DNA from 2 places in the Psychrobacter sp. Rd 27.2 genome. Region 1 is predicted to be linked to the other one. Evidence: riboswitches for the same ligand, from Rfam matches in the RefSeq annotation. Region 1 holds a riboswitch; the other holds the start of a gene.
The links. Region 1 has a riboswitch for thiamine pyrophosphate ahead of tenA (thiaminase II). Riboswitches for the same ligand answer to the same signal wherever they lie in the genome.
Positions count from the first base shown of each region.

Region 1 (7,828 bases):
ACAACTTGATGAGCGGCTAAATAAAAAGACAGCAAATAATCGGTAAAAAACCGTTGGCCACCATCACTACCTCGTGCTTGATGACTGCGGTCTGTGGTAAACTGTGGCGCTGCGTATTGACAGCCTTGTTTGCTATCTGCCGATTGGCAGGTGTCTTTAGATAGATTTTAGGGCGCATTCTCATTTTTTAGCCCATTTATGTGACTATCGACTGAATTGAGGGTATGTCCTAGTACCGATATTACGTCTTGTTTTAACACTTGACGTTTTTTGAGTTTTTAGCTGTTTTTAGCAAAATTATTGTAGTGTTTTGAGCCTTTATTCATATCCACTCATTTTTGATATTATTGACAACCTCTACGCCCTATTTTGATCATTCCATTGATAAGATCAACGCACCCCATAAGCGATAGTGAGTCACAATATAAAAATGTCCGATGCAAGTAAGCGAGTATTTATGAACGATAAGTCAGTTTCTAAGTCCACATCTCAACTGGCCACCTTAATCCAAATGGGTAAAGAGCAGGGGTATCTAACCTATGCTGAGGTGAATGACCAACTGCCAGACTCTATTACCGAAAGCGATCAGATCGAAGATATTGTGCAAATGCTGACAGACGTTGGTATCAAAATCTTCGAATCTGCGCCTGATGCCGATGACATCTTGATGAACGATGATTCAAGTGATGATGACATGGCAGCAGACGAAGCAGCGGCTGTACTCGCCTCTGTTGAGACTGAGCCTGGTCGTACCACTGACCCGGTGCGTATGTATATGCGCGAGATGGGTACGGTCGATCTGTTGACCCGCGAAGGCGAGATTGCCATCGCCAAGCGTATCGAAGAAGGTATTCGCGACGTGCAGCATGCCATGGCTTACTGGCCGGGTACGGTGCAGTTCGTCCTTGACGAGTATCAAAAAGTCCAAGATGGCGAAAAGAAACTCTCTGATGTCATCACAGGGTTTTTAGACCCTGAAACTGAAGAAGACAAAATCGCCGCGCAAGAGGCCAAAGACGCAGCAAAAGAAGAGCGCGAGCGCATCAAAGAAGAAAAAGAAAACCCGCCGCCTATTAAAGCAAAAGCCAATGCTAAGCTGGCATTAGATGACGACGATGAAGAAGAGGAAGACGACGTCGAGGAAGAAGCGGAAGAAGAAACCAGCGGCCTTGATCCAGAAGAAGTCCGCTTACGCCTAGAAGAGATCGAGCACTTATTCATCAGAGCCAAACAAGCCTTGCTTGATTATGGCCGTGGTAGTGTCGAAGCAGATGCTGCCTATGCGCTATTGGCTGAGCGTTTTATGATGCTCAAGCTCAATAACCGCCTATCAGATCAAGTCATGGCCATCATGCATGATGTCTATGACGATGTGCGTAAGCTGGAGCGCCAAATCATGCGTTTGGTGATTCGCCGTGGTCGTATGCCGCGTGACGAGTTCCGTAAGACCTTCCCTAGCAACGAAACCAACGTCGATTGGCTCATTGAGCGTATCAAAGGTAAACCTGCGTTTGCCGGCACCCTAGAAAAAGTCGCTGACGATGTGATTTTATTGCAGCGCCGCATTCGTGACTACGAGCAGCAGCTCGACATGAAGATCCACGATATGAAAGACGTCGCCCGCCGTATGGCTGTCGGTGAAGCAAAAGCACGCCGCGCCAAAAAAGAAATGGTCGAGGCCAACCTACGTCTGGTCATCTCTATCGCCAAAAAATACACCAACCGTGGTCTACAATTCTTGGATCTCATCCAAGAAGGTAACATCGGTCTGATGAAGGCGGTCGATAAGTTCGAATATCGCCGCGGTTATAAGTTTTCGACCTATGCGACATGGTGGATTCGTCAGGCAATTACCCGCTCTATCGCTGACCAAGCGCGCACCATCCGTATCCCTGTGCACATGATTGAGACCATCAACAAGATAAACCGTGTCTCACGTCAGCTGCTACAGGAGATGGGACGCGAGCCGACGCCTGAGGAGCTAGGCGAACGCTTAGAGATGGACGAAGTCAAAGTCCGTAAAGTGCTCAAAATTGCCAAAGAACCGATCTCGATGGAGACGCCTATCGGTGATGACGAAGACTCGCACCTAGGTGACTTTATCGAAGATGGTACCATCTCAAGCCCTGTTGACGATGCCACAGCAGCTGGCCTACAAGAAGCCACGCGTGATGTATTGGGCAATCTCACCGAACGTGAAGCGCGCGTGTTAAAAATGCGCTTTGGTATCGATATGCCAACCGATCATACACTAGAGGAAGTCGGCAAGCAGTTCGATGTCACCCGTGAGCGTATCCGTCAGATCGAGGCCAAAGCCTTGCGTAAACTGCGTCATCCATCACGCTCTGAGCACTTGCGCTCTTTTTTAGAGAACGACTAAATTATCAGGAATATACGGAGTCTAGCTAATAGGTCTCAAGTATTTGCTAATAATAATTTTGCTAACATAAAAAAGCTGAGTATATCTCAGCTTTTTTTGTGTCTACTCATTGTGTCGGTCTATGTATCGAGGCCGCTTATTCATTATGTCTACTTATTGATGAGTACCATACAGCTTTCATTGATTAATCAATAAACCGTCTTTGCATCTCATCATCTATCCTCTCAAAAGCATTTCATTCAAAAAATCGTTGCCTTTATGTATTATTGAGCGTATAACTACCTACCGTTCGGTAGTTATACAATTTAATAGTGAATAGTACAATTTTATGAATCAGCAAACCCGTGTAAAACACATCAGTATCAAAACCGTCATCTCTCTTGCCATCATCGTGGCGCTCGGCCCAGCAGCGATTGATATGTATTTGGCCTCTATGCCAAACATGGCAAGAGATCTCCACACCTCCTACGCCACCACCCAAATCACTTTAACCGTCTTTCTCATCTTTATGGGCTTAGGGCAGTTGGTTTTTGGCCCTGTCTCTGACGCCATCGGGCGCATCACACCATTGTTTATAGGGCTGCTCGCATATATCGGCGCTTCTGTATGGGCGATGTGGTCGCACAGCATCGAGAGCCTAATTTTTGCCCGTATTCTGCAAGGTCTTGGCGCGTCGATGGCTATCGTGGTGGTGATGAGCATGGTGCGTGATCTCGTCGATGGGCCAAAAGCGGCGCAGATTTATGCAGTATTAAATACCATTGTGGCGCTTGGCCCCATTGTGGCACCCGCCATCGGTGGTATCGTCGGCGCGCATCATGGCTGGCGCGGCGTGATGTTTATTTTGGCGGCATTGGGCCTGCTGGTGCTTATCAATACTCTCATCCAAATCAAAGAAACCTTACCAAAAGACCAGCGTATTCAGTTAAATATAAAGAACATCACCAGCATTTATGTCGGTATCTTAACAAACAAGACCTTTGTCTTTAATTTGTTTGCTCTATCTGCGGTGTATTTCTTTTTGTTTGCTTATATTGGCGGCTCTGCGTATGTCTACCAAACCGACTACGGCCTGAGCCTAGCGCAATTTGGCTTTGTCTTTGGTTTGACCAGCATCAGTCTGATTTTGGGCGCATCCTCTACCGCGTATTTGGTCAAAAAAACATCGTCATCGCATCTGGCCCTAATCGGCGCTGGGGTCATGATGCTCGGTAGTGCCGTCTGTATCACAGCCTATCTACTATCGCTGGGTTTGATCGGCATTGTAACTGGCATTGCTTTAGGACTCTTCGGTCTTGGCGTACTAGAGGCGACATTGATGGCGATTGCGATGGACTCACAGCGTAGCGCTTTGGGGTCGAGTGCGGCTTTATTGGGCGCCATTCCTATGTTACTCTCATCGACTGCCACACCCATCGCTGGACAATTGGTCGAGAGTCATACGTTATATTGGTTGCTCTTGCTAGGGGCTATGGGACCGATTATTTTGGCATTGGTATATCTGGGCTTAAAGTCTCAAAAGCCACACACCACTGCCGCGACCCCATCATTAGAGGAGGCTTATGCAAAGCCATAAACCACGCTCAAGCGCAAAGCTGCGTATTATAGATGCCGCGTTTGCGCTTTTTTTTATGCATGGCTATGAGGGCGCGTCACTCAGTGACATTGCCAAGGCTGTGGGTATCCGCAAAGCTTCGATTTACACGCATTTTGCCAGCAAAGAAGCCATATTTTCAGAGTTACTACAAGACGCGCTTGAGTCAGAGTGCGCGTTTGTTAAGTCATGCTTTGCAGCAGATATTGAGCCTTCTATGCCTGGTGAGGCGTATTGCCACGCATTTGAAGCGCGTTATGAAAGCGCGATTACCCTGCGGTTTTTAATTCGTATGGCTTATGCGGCGCCTGTGCACCTGACCGATAGCAGTGCAGCGACGTTTAATGTCTATATTGCCGCGTTGACTGAGCAAATACAGCAGGCGCTGCAACCTTATCAGCTCGACTCTGCACAGCTAGCGCTGTATACCGATGCGTATCTGGGCGTGATCGATAGCTTGAGTGTGGAGCTGCTGTATGCAGAAGGACTGTTTGAGCGGCGTTTTAAAGCCATGCTCATGCTTTATCACACTGCTATTAAACAGCTGACAAAAAAATAGATTTTTAAATCTAGGTCATTTTTATATATGGTTATTTGAGCATCACTTGCTAATGGTGGCTGTTCTCGCCTATCATAGAGCGAATTTACTTTAAACGCTATTTTATCGTTATTATTAAAAAATAAACCTTAAAAACAAACCTTGTCGGGGTGCTTTGATTTTTTTGTCGTCAATCAAAATCATGGCTGAGAGTTACCCGCGAACCTGATGCAGTTAGCACTGACGTAGGAAACAAGCGTGCCGATATATAAGTCACATTGACGCCACAATTTGCCAATCTATATTATTTAGACTGGCGAATGAGTCATGTTTTTTCACCTATGCGCCCTACGCTTTGCTTACTGGTATTTTATAAAGGTAAGTAAAAACCATGAACTACCAAACACTACGTCATAACTGCCCCACGTGGGATGACTATATTCAGCATGACTTTGTCAAACAATTGGCCGCCGGCACCCTCGCCCCTGATAGCTTTCGCCATTACCTTGTCCAAGACTACCTATACTTAATTCACTATGCTCGCGTGATGGCGCTGAGCGTGTATAAGAGCGATACACTGGCACAAATGCGCGTCGGTCAAGCAGGGCTAAACGCCATGCTCGATATGGAGATCGGCATGTATCTAGACTTTTGCCGTCTTTGGGACATCCCTTTGCACGAGGTCGAGCACGCACCTGAATCTGCTATTACCATCGCCTACAGCCGCTATATATTAGACGCTGCCATGTCAGGCTCTTTGGCGGAGCTGTACGCCGCGATTGCACCTTGTCTGATGGGTTACGGAGAGATTGGCAAGCGCATTAAAGAAGCCGGATTTGTCGAGGATAACCCTTATCAGCCTTGGATTGATGTCTTTTCTAGCGATGACTTTCAGGCCATTACCGCGCAAAACGAAGCACAAATCGATACGCTATTGGCAGGTGCCAGCCCAGCACAGGCCGATAAGTTCCAGCGCTTATTTGACACCGCCGCGCGGATGGAAGTCAGCTTTTGGCAGCAGGCGTTGGACTTATCTTAGACTGTATTTTTTATAGTATGATTCATCGACTTTAAATCAGCGATAGTTCTACTCGCATCGTATTTTATACATTCATTTTGTTTAAGATTGATAATAAAACAACAACCACCCTCAAGGAGAGACTTTATGGCAGCATTTGATGAACACGCCAGCGCATACGACAGCTGGTTTTTGGATAACCAAAACTTACTGGCCAGCGAACTAAAGCTGGTGGCGCACTTTTTGGATAAGGACAGCGAGATACTGTCTATCGGCTGTGGTAGTGGTCTGTTTGAGATGCTACTGGCCAAGGATTATGACATCCACATCAAACACGGCATCGAGCCGTCAAAAGACATGGCAAAAATCGCTGAAAAACGCGGCTTGCAAGTAGATGTCAGCCCTGCCGAAACCAGCGAGATTGCATCCAACAAATTTGACATCATTATGTTTAATGGCAGTGTCAGCTATATCAGCGATCTGGACTTATGTATCAAAAAAGCCTTTGACGCGCTAAAGACTGGTGGCAAACTTATCCTCATTGACGTACCAAAAGAAAGCGGCTTTGCCAGTCTTTATAATCTGGCCAGTGCGGTAGATAGCTGGGCGCATCCCCTGCTCGCACACATCTCCCCTGCCAATCCCTATCCTATCGAGCTGGTCCGCTCTGCCAATTGGCGCACCTCTGATGAAAAAATCGAGCTGATGCAGGCCAATGGCTTTACCGACTTGCAGTACGCGCAGACCCTACTAACCCACCCTATGTATGCAAATGACCAAGTACAAGAGGTCATCGAAGGGTATGATCGCGGTGATTATGTGGCTATTTGTGGTTATAAAAAGTAGCTGTGGCCAGAGGCACTTGAATAATACCAGCTGCGCCATCATAAACAGCACAATGTATTTTTATAACAGCGAGGCAACATTATGAGTGACGACCCAAAAGATAACGGCCAAAACCCGACTGCTCACCGAGCGGTCAATGTCACTGACCTAACCCCTAACGACGGTGTGCTAAAAGGCAAAAAAACCGATATCCAAAACCCAGAGCTGTGGGACTTTCCGATGAACTACCCGATGAGTATCATCGGTCATGAAGGCGAGCATGAGACCTTACTGAACGAGGTCAAGCTTATCCTCGGTAGCCAGTTCCCTGATTTTGATTTGGCCTCGATAGATGTCAAACCCTCAAAAACAGGCCGCTTTCACTCAGCACGCGTCAATCTGTATCTGACCGAAGCTGAGCAAGTAAACACGCTGTATGCTGCTCTTGATAGCGCCAAGACCGTCCGCATGGTGTTGTAGGGCTTTTTGTCACGATAAGCGCTGCTAACCGACGAGCTGATGGACTTTTAAAAAAACCAGTCCGTTTTTCGTCTAAATCGTCACTCATATGGGTGGCGATTTTTTATGGTCTGCTGTACAATCTGCATCCGCATCGTGCAGCTGCAAAACAAGGCTATAGATCAATTTTTTGGGCGGCAATAAAAAGTAAATGTCTACCACATTTTTACAAAAAAAATTATCCACGAGGCTATTCGCGCCTAACCCTTATGCCATCACCCTTTGCCAAAATTGGCGGCATCGGCAACCTCTTGGCAACATAGATTGCCACTAAAATCAATATAGCATTTTCAAAAATTTCCCGCTATATTGTGCCTACCTACTAACAAATACGCTATATGTAGTGCTCAGTGAATTTTTAATTTGCTACGAGTAGCGGTAGAGTTTTGCCTAAAAAAACATCCTACCACCAAAAGACAGCTATAGCGTCATAAAGCATGCCAGCGGGCTATTTCCGCTTTACATCACAATAAGCAATCAACTTAAGAGGGCAACATGACACACATCGACAAGATCAAAGTGACCAAACGTGACGGACGATTAGAGCTTATTGATTTGGATAAAATTCATAAGGTAATCGAATGGGCTGCTCATGACTTGGATAATGTGTCTGTCTCACAAGTTGAGCTAAAGTCGCATATTCAGTTTTATGAAGGCATCAAAACCCGTGACATTCACGAAACCATTATCAAGTCTGCCGCAGATTTGATCTCTGAAGAGACGCCTGATTATCAATATCTGGCCGCGCGCCTTGCTATTTTTCACTTACGTAAGATTGCGTATAACAAATTTACCCCGCCGCACCTATTTGATCATGTGACGACATTGACAGAGGCAGGCAAATACGATGAACATATCCTAGCCGACTATAGCCGCGCAGAGTTTGATGAGTTAAACGAGTACATCGACCACTGGCGCGATATGAATCTTGCCTATGCTGCGGTAGAGCAAATG
Region 1 covers NZ_MRYB01000019.1:7,654-15,481, forward strand. The annotation lists gene rpoD (RNA polymerase sigma factor RpoD) at 458-2,380, shown strand; gene BTV99_RS12040 (multidrug effflux MFS transporter) at 2,709-3,956, shown strand; gene BTV99_RS12045 (TetR/AcrR family transcriptional regulator) at 3,943-4,533, shown strand; TPP riboswitch at 4,669-4,781, shown strand; gene tenA (thiaminase II) at 4,904-5,551, shown strand; gene BTV99_RS12055 (class I SAM-dependent methyltransferase) at 5,678-6,376, shown strand; gene BTV99_RS12060 (YbeD family protein) at 6,458-6,835, shown strand; gene nrdA (class 1a ribonucleoside-diphosphate reductase subunit alpha) at 7,370-7,828, shown strand, end outside.

Region 2 (7,828 bases), on a different contig from region 1:
ACAATGATGACGCGATGTTTGGTCTGGTGCACGAGATGCGCGCACGCATCATGACCTGCGACTGCTTTGATAACGAGCGCGTGCTGGGGGCGATTTTATTTGAAGACACCATGGAGCGTGCGGTCAATGGCAAGCCAACGGCAAACTATCTGTGGGAAGATAAAAACATCGTGCCGTTTTTGAAGGTGGATAAGGGTTTGGCCGAGCAAATGAGCGGCGTACAAGTCATGCGCCCGATGCCAGAGCTAGACGCGCTACTGGATAAAGCCAAAAACTATCCGGTATTTGGCACCAAAATGCGCTCAGTCATTTATGAGCCAAGTGTCGATGGGATTGAGCTGGTGGTACAGCAGCAGTTTGATGTGGCTAAGCAAATCCTCTCCAAAGGCTTTATGCCTATCGTAGAGCCTGAGGTTAATATCGATAGCGCCCAAAAGCATGAGTGTGAAGTGATACTCAAAGCGGATATTTTGCGTAACCTTGAGCGTCTAAATGACGACCATCAAGTGATGCTCAAACTAACCTTGCCCACCGACGGCGGATTCTATCAAGAGCTGATCGATCATCCAAAAGTGCTCAAAGTCGTGGCATTGTCTGGCGGTTATAGTCGTCGTGAGGCCTGCGAAAAGCTTAAGCAAAATCCTGGTATGATTGCCAGCTTCTCACGCGCGTTTACCGAAGGGTTGAGCAAACAACAAAGCGATAAAGAGTTTGCTGATACCATGAATGCCTCGATTGCAGAGATCTATCAGGCCTCAAATGTGTAAACAGCTCTTTGGCCAAGAAATACTTATCATAAAAAAGCTCGCTTCTTATGCATGTAGAAGCGAGCTTTTTGCTATATAAAGTAATTAAATATACAGCTGTCAAATTAGAGAAGTTATACCTCTTTATACAGCTGTCGACCCTCGCTATGATATTTTTCAGTCATCTCTTGCATGCCTTGTTCAATATCAGCTGCACTCATCGCTTCTGTGCCTAAGCTTTCTGCCGCATCCAAACCCTTGGCGTACTCACGGACGTTTTGGGTGATTTTCATCGAGCAAAACTTAGGCCCACACATCGAGCAAAAGTGTGCCGATTTATGCGCGTCTTTTGGCAGCGTTTCATCGTGGTATTCGCGGGCGGTATCAGGATCGAGTGCCAGATTAAACTGATCATCCCAGCGGAACTCAAAGCGCGCTTTGGACAAGGCATTATCGCGAGCTTGCGCGCCTGGGTGGCCCTTGGCGAGATCAGCAGCATGCGCGGCGATTTTATACGTGATAATACCGTCTTTCACATCCTTTTTATTCGGCAGTCCTAAATGCTCTTTTGGTGTCACATAACAGAGCATGGCGGTGCCAAACCAGCCAATCATCGCCGCACCGATAGCACTGGTGATATGGTCATAACCGGGTGCGATATCGGTGGTCAGCGGCCCTAAAGTATAAAACGGCGCATCGCTGCAAGTCTCTAGCTGCAAGTCCATATTTTCTTTGATGCGGTTCATCGCCACATGTCCGGGGCCTTCGATCATCACCTGTACATCGTGCTGCCATGCGATTTTTGTCAGCTCACCAAGCGTGCGCAGCTCACCGAACTGCGCTTCGTCATTAGCATCTTGCAAGCAGCCAGGACGCAGACCATCGCCTAGACTAAAAGCCACATCGTACTGCTTCATGATCTCACAAATCTCTTCAAAATGCGTGTATAAAAAACTCTCTGTATGATGGGCAAGGCACCACTGCGCCATGATCGAGCCGCCACGCGAGACGATACCTGTCAAGCGATTGGCCGTCAGTGGCACATAGCGCAGCAGCACGCCTGCATGAATGGTAAAGTAATCAACGCCTTGTTCAGCTTGCTCGATAAGTGTATCGCGAAATATCTCCCACGTTAGGTCTTCGGCGATGCCGTCGACTTTTTCTAATGCTTGATAAATCGGTACCGTACCGATGGGCACAGGCGAGTTACGAATCAGCCATTCACGGGTCTCGTGGATATGATTGCCTGTCGACAAATCCATGATGGTATCTGCGCCCCAGCGCGTCGCCCATGTCATCTTCGAGACTTCTTCATCGATAGAGGAGCCGAGCGCTGAGTTACCGATATTGGCGTTAATCTTTACCAAAAAATTACGCCCGATAATCATCGGCTCAGACTCAGGGTGATTGATATTATTCGGGATGATGGCGCGACCGGCCGCGACCTCGCTACGTACAAACTCAGGGGTGATGATTTTTGGGGTGTTGGCACCAAAGCTTTCGCCGTCATGCTGACGCATATCGGTCAGCTCATGCTGCTTTTGCGTCTCACGAATGGCGATATATTCCATCTCAGGGGTGATGATACCGCGGCGCGCATAGTGCATCTGGGTGACATTGCCTGCTTTACCATTGACTTTTTTGGCGCGGCGCGGCTTATCGATATGGGCAAACCGTAGATTGGCTGTGGTGATATCACGCGCACGCGCTTGCCCGTATGAGCTGGACAAACCGCTTAGCTGCTCTGTATCACCGCGCTCGGCTATCCAGCCCTCGCGCAGTTTGGGCAAGCCGCGGGTTAGGTCAATTTGGGCATCAGGGTCGGTATAGACGCCTGAGGTGTCATAAACATAAAAAGGCGGGTTTTGCTCCCAGTCGGACTCATCAACGCCCTGAATAGGCGTGGGATCCAGCGTAATCTTGCGCATCGGCACTTGAATATCAGGTCTAGAGCCTTCGATATAGACTTTTTGCGAGGCGGGGAGAATGCGGTGTAGGTCGCGCGCGTCTTCTTCAAAGCGCGTGTCTTTGGCGCTACGGTGCGCAGGGGTTTTTAGCGCGTCAGCTTTTTTGTCAGAGGCGTTTTTCTGGGTCTTTGGAGGTAGGGTTGAGGTTGTCATATGCTGTCCTAGCGTGTTGGTTTTTGAATAAAAGCAACACCGCCAGAAGCTGCGGGGGTAGCACTTATCATCTAGACAATTTTTTCTGCGTCGTCGTTACTGGCTGTCAAATCTATCATCGCGAAAACCTGCCTTCGCGGAGGATGTCATCAACCTGTAAGCGACGCTTGGTATCCCTCATCATTATTGAGCACTACTTAACCCTATAAAGCTTAGCACCACCAAGCGGGTATTTAGGCTAACAGTCATGAGGATAACAAGGCATTTCTGCCCGTCTTTGCCATACATAATAAAGTGCTGAAGACTTCCCTGCGTCGGTACTAACCGCATCAGGTTCGGCGGGTGATCTCTCAGCGAATGTACAAAGGCAGTCAGCCATTCGTACACCGCACCCCGAGTCTGTCAGTGTTGTAAATCAGTCTCATACTAACAAACTTCTGCCATGAGGGCTACTGGTGTTTGACCATCGGTATGTCAGTCAACGTGTGCAAAATACCGTGAGTTATGACACGCAGGCTAATGAGTGTTAGCCTCAAGCGCCGACTGATTTGACCCTATTTGTCACGCACATAAAAGAGTTGGGCGGTTGTCATCAAACTGTCATAAAAACTTGTCAAGATGTCACACATGTCACCAATCATGCTTTGTTCAATCGTTGTCAAACTTTAGGAGTCCTACATGCGTTATTCGTTATTGGCAGTCGCCGTTAGTTGCACCTTAGTACTCACCGCTTGTAATAAATCCACCGACACCGCAGAGTCAGCAGCGCAGAGTGACACCAGCGCGGCGACAGTGGCCGAAACCACCAACACAGCGACATCCTCTCCAGCAAGCGATTTTAAATCAGCTGAAAACATCGCCATGAACATCACTGGTGCGGGCGCGTCGTTCCCGCAGCCTATCTATGCCAAATGGTCCTATGACTATAATGCCGCGACTGGCGGTCAGGTCAACTATCAGTCTATCGGCTCCTCAGGCGGTATCAAACAAATCCAAGCAAAAACCGTCGACTTTGGCGCATCTGACGCCCCGATGACCCCTGAAGAGCTGGACGCGGCAGGCCTTATTCAGTTTCCGACCGTTATCGGTGGTGTGGTACCGATTGTCAATATCGATGGCGTGGGGCCAGGTGAGCTAAAGCTGGACGGCGCAACCTTAGCCGATATTTATCTGGGTAAGATTAGCAAATGGAATGACCCTGCCATCACCGCCTTGAACCCAGATTTGACCCTGCCAGATGCTGCCATTACCACCGTGTTTCGCTCAGATGGCTCAGGCACGACCTTTAACTTTACCGATTATTTGGCGAAGGTTTCAACTGACTGGAAAAACAGCGTGGGTGTCGATAAAACCGTCAAATGGCCAACCTCTGCCACAGGGGCAGGCGGCAAAGGCAACGAGGGCGTATCAAGCTACGTCAACCGCATGAAAAACGCTATCGGCTACGTCGAGTATGCTTACGCCAAGCAAAACAACATGGCGCACGCTGCCCTCAAAAACGCGGCGGGCAACTTCGTGCAGCCATCTGCTGAGACCTTTGCTGCGGCAGGTGATATCGATTGGTCACAGCAAGCAGGCTTTTATAAAGTCATCACCAACTCTGAGACCGAGCAAGCGTGGCCCATCGCCGCTGCCACCTTTATCTTGGTACATAAGCAGCCAGAAAACCCGCAGCAAGTGGCTGGCGTGTTGAACTTCTTTGATTGGGCGTATGCCCAAGGTGATGATAGTGCCATGGCGCTTGATTATGTGCCTTTCTCTGATACCGCAGTGGCACTGTTTAAAGACAAGTGGAATGAGGTCAAAGGCCATGATGGACAGCCTGTCTACACTCCAGCTCAGTAGTTTGTCTATATATGTATAGCAGTACTTGTAAGCCCCTTTGAGACACCTATTCTCCGGTGGTTGTCTCAAAGGTTTTATCACAACAAATTCAAAAGTTGCGTCATCCATTACCGTTAATAGCACCCTTTATTAAGGTTTCGTTTGCTGTGATAAGACCTGATGAGTCTTTTCAAGATTTTGATTTAATATTATTTAATGCTGAGACACTTATGAATGATTTAAGGTCGCAACTGGCAAAACAAAAACGTTACGATGCACTATTTGTCAATGCCACCAAGGCATTTGCTATCCTCGTGCTGCTATCATTGGGCGGTATTTTGCTCTCTTTGATCATTGGCGCTTGGCCGAGTATTCAAGCATTTGGTCTCGGGTTTTATACCAGTAACAACTGGGACACGGTTGCCAATGAGTACGGTGCGCTGGCGCCGATCTATGGCACGCTGGTGACGTCGTTTATTGCTATTTTAATCGCTGTACCCGTCAGCTTTGGCATTGCCATATTTTTGACCGAGATGTGTCCGAATTTCTTAAAAAAGCCTCTCGGCATCGCCATTGAGCTGCTGGCAGGTATTCCCTCTATCATCTACGGTATGTGGGGGCTGTTCGTCTTTGCGCCGTTTTTTGGCGATCACATTCAGCCGTGGTTTATCGAACACGTTGGCCCTTTGCCTATCATCGGTAAGCTGTTTACCGGTGCGCCAATGGGTCTCGGTATGTTTACCGCTTCACTAGTGCTTGCCATTATGATCATTCCTTTTATTGCAGCTACCATGCGTGATGTTTTCTCTGTCGTGCCAGACCTGCTCAAAGAATCGGCTTATGGCATGGGTGCGACCACTTGGGAAGTGATGTTTAAGATTATCTTGCCCTATACCAAGGCAGGCGTGGTCGGTGGTGTCATCTTGGGACTGGGTCGGGCGCTGGGCGAGACCATGGCCGTGACCTTCCTTATTGGTAACGCCTTTAATATCAGTCCAAGTCTGTTTACCTCTGGCGTCACCATTACCTCAGCACTGGCCAATGAGTTTGCCGAAGCATCCAGTGAGCTGCATTTGGCCTCGCTGCTGCACCTTGGCCTCATACTATTTATCATCACCTTTATTGTGCTGTCGCTGGCTAAGCTCATGCTAATGCGTATGGACCAAAAAGCAGGCAACCGCTAATGATTCGATTGATTTGATAGGTTTTGATGATTATTGGTACTGATGAAAATATGGGAAATGAGTTTTATGCCTACTAATGCGATGCACTCAGCGTTACCTGCGCAGACTGGCTTTGATAGCCGCTACGACAAGCGCCTTTATAACAAACGGCGCTGGGCCAATAAGCTGGGTTTGGGTTTTGCCATGTCGGCGATGGTATTTGGCTTGATTTGGCTGTTTTGGATATTGGTGACGCTGTTTGTCGAAGGCTTTCAGGGCATGATACAGATGCCTATCTTTACCGCCGATACCCCGCCGCCGATGAGCGAAGGCGGCCTACGTAACGCCATTGTCGGTTCGGTGATGTTGGCGTTTTCAGGATTGTTTATCGGTGCGCCCATTGGCCTGATGACAGGGATTTATTTGTCTGAATTTGCGCAAGGCAGCCTGCTTGGCAAAGTGACGCGCTTTTTAAATGATATTTTGCTCTCTGCTCCATCGATTGTCATTGGTCTGTTTATTTATGCGCTGATGGTCAAAGGTCAAAGCTTCTCTGGGTGGGCGGGTGCACTAGCATTGGCACTGATTGTGGTGCCAGTGGTGGTACGCACGACAGAAAACATGCTCAATCTGGTGCCCAATAGCATTCGTGAAGCGGCCTATGCACTGGGCACGCCGAAGTGGAAGATGGTCACGCAAGTGACGATTAAGGCGGCTCGAGCGGGGCTGACCACCGGTGTGCTATTAGCCTTTGCCAGAATCACCGGTGAGACCGCGCCATTGCTATTTACGGCATTGAATAATCAATACTTTAGTACCGATATGGGCCAGCCGATTGCTAACTTACCAAATACTATCTACCAGTTTGCCATGAGCCCTTATGACAACTGGCATGCACTTGCATGGGCCGCTGCATTGCTGATTACCGCTTCGGTACTGGTACTAAATGTATTGGCAAGGTTTATCGGTGGTCGCAGCTCCAGCAAATAGCAGCCAGAGTCGATAACGCCTACCGCCAAATCACTTTACATACAGCATTTACTTAAATTTATATTCATCAAGCTAGGTTGGATAACATTATGAATGACGTCATCAGCAAAACGCGTAGCACAGCAGATAGCAGCAACTTTGATACGACCACAGCCAGCTTACTACATAGATCGATGGCGACGCCCACGCAACTGTCGCAGCCAAATTCGGCAAACTTAACCAAGCAAACACTGCATGATATTCCCAAAGACATGCCAGCAGCGAAGATGCAAATTCGTGATTTAAGCTTTTATTACGGGGAGTTTCAGGCGCTAAAAAACATCAATATCGACATTCCTGATAAAAAAGTCACCGCCTTTATCGGCCCGTCAGGTTGCGGCAAGTCAACCCTGCTCCGTACTTTTAACCGTATGTATGATTTATATCCTGGCATGCGTGCAGAAGGCAGTATCAACCTCGATGGCAAAAATATCTTAGGCAAAGACATCGATGTCAATTTGCTACGCGCGCAGGTCGGTATGGTCTTTCAAAAGCCGACGCCGTTTCCGATGTCTATCTATGACAATGTCGCCTTTGGTGTGCGTCTTTATGAAAGACTAAGCAAAGCTGAGCTGGACAATCGGGTGGAATGGGCGCTAAAAAAATCGGCACTATGGCCGGAGGTAAAAGACAAGCTCAAAGCCTCAGGTTTGTCGCTATCAGGCGGGCAGCAGCAGCGTCTGTGTATCGCCCGTAGTGTCGCTACCAAGCCTGAAGTGCTACTGCTCGATGAGCCAACTTCGGCACTTGACCCACTCTCGACGGGCGCCATTGAGGATTTGATTGAAGACTTAAAAAAAGACTACACCATCGCCATCGTCACTCACAACATGCAGCAGGCGGCGCGCGTCTCAGACTACACGGTCTATATGTATCTGGGCGATATGGTGGAGATGGGCGAGACCGATCAGATATTTACCACACCGGCGCAAAAAGCCACGGAAGA
Region 2 covers NZ_MRYB01000004.1:178,746-186,573, forward strand. The annotation lists gene BTV99_RS05575 (fructose bisphosphate aldolase) at 1-767, shown strand, start outside; gene thiC (phosphomethylpyrimidine synthase ThiC) at 881-2,866, opposite strand; TPP riboswitch at 3,156-3,272, opposite strand; gene pstS (phosphate ABC transporter substrate-binding protein PstS) at 3,545-4,711, shown strand; gene pstC (phosphate ABC transporter permease subunit PstC) at 4,921-5,874, shown strand; gene pstA (phosphate ABC transporter permease PstA) at 5,941-6,843, shown strand; gene pstB (phosphate ABC transporter ATP-binding protein PstB) at 6,933-7,828, shown strand, end outside.
Region 2: another riboswitch for thiamine pyrophosphate. It lies ahead of thiC (phosphomethylpyrimidine synthase ThiC); the one in region 1 lies ahead of tenA (thiaminase II).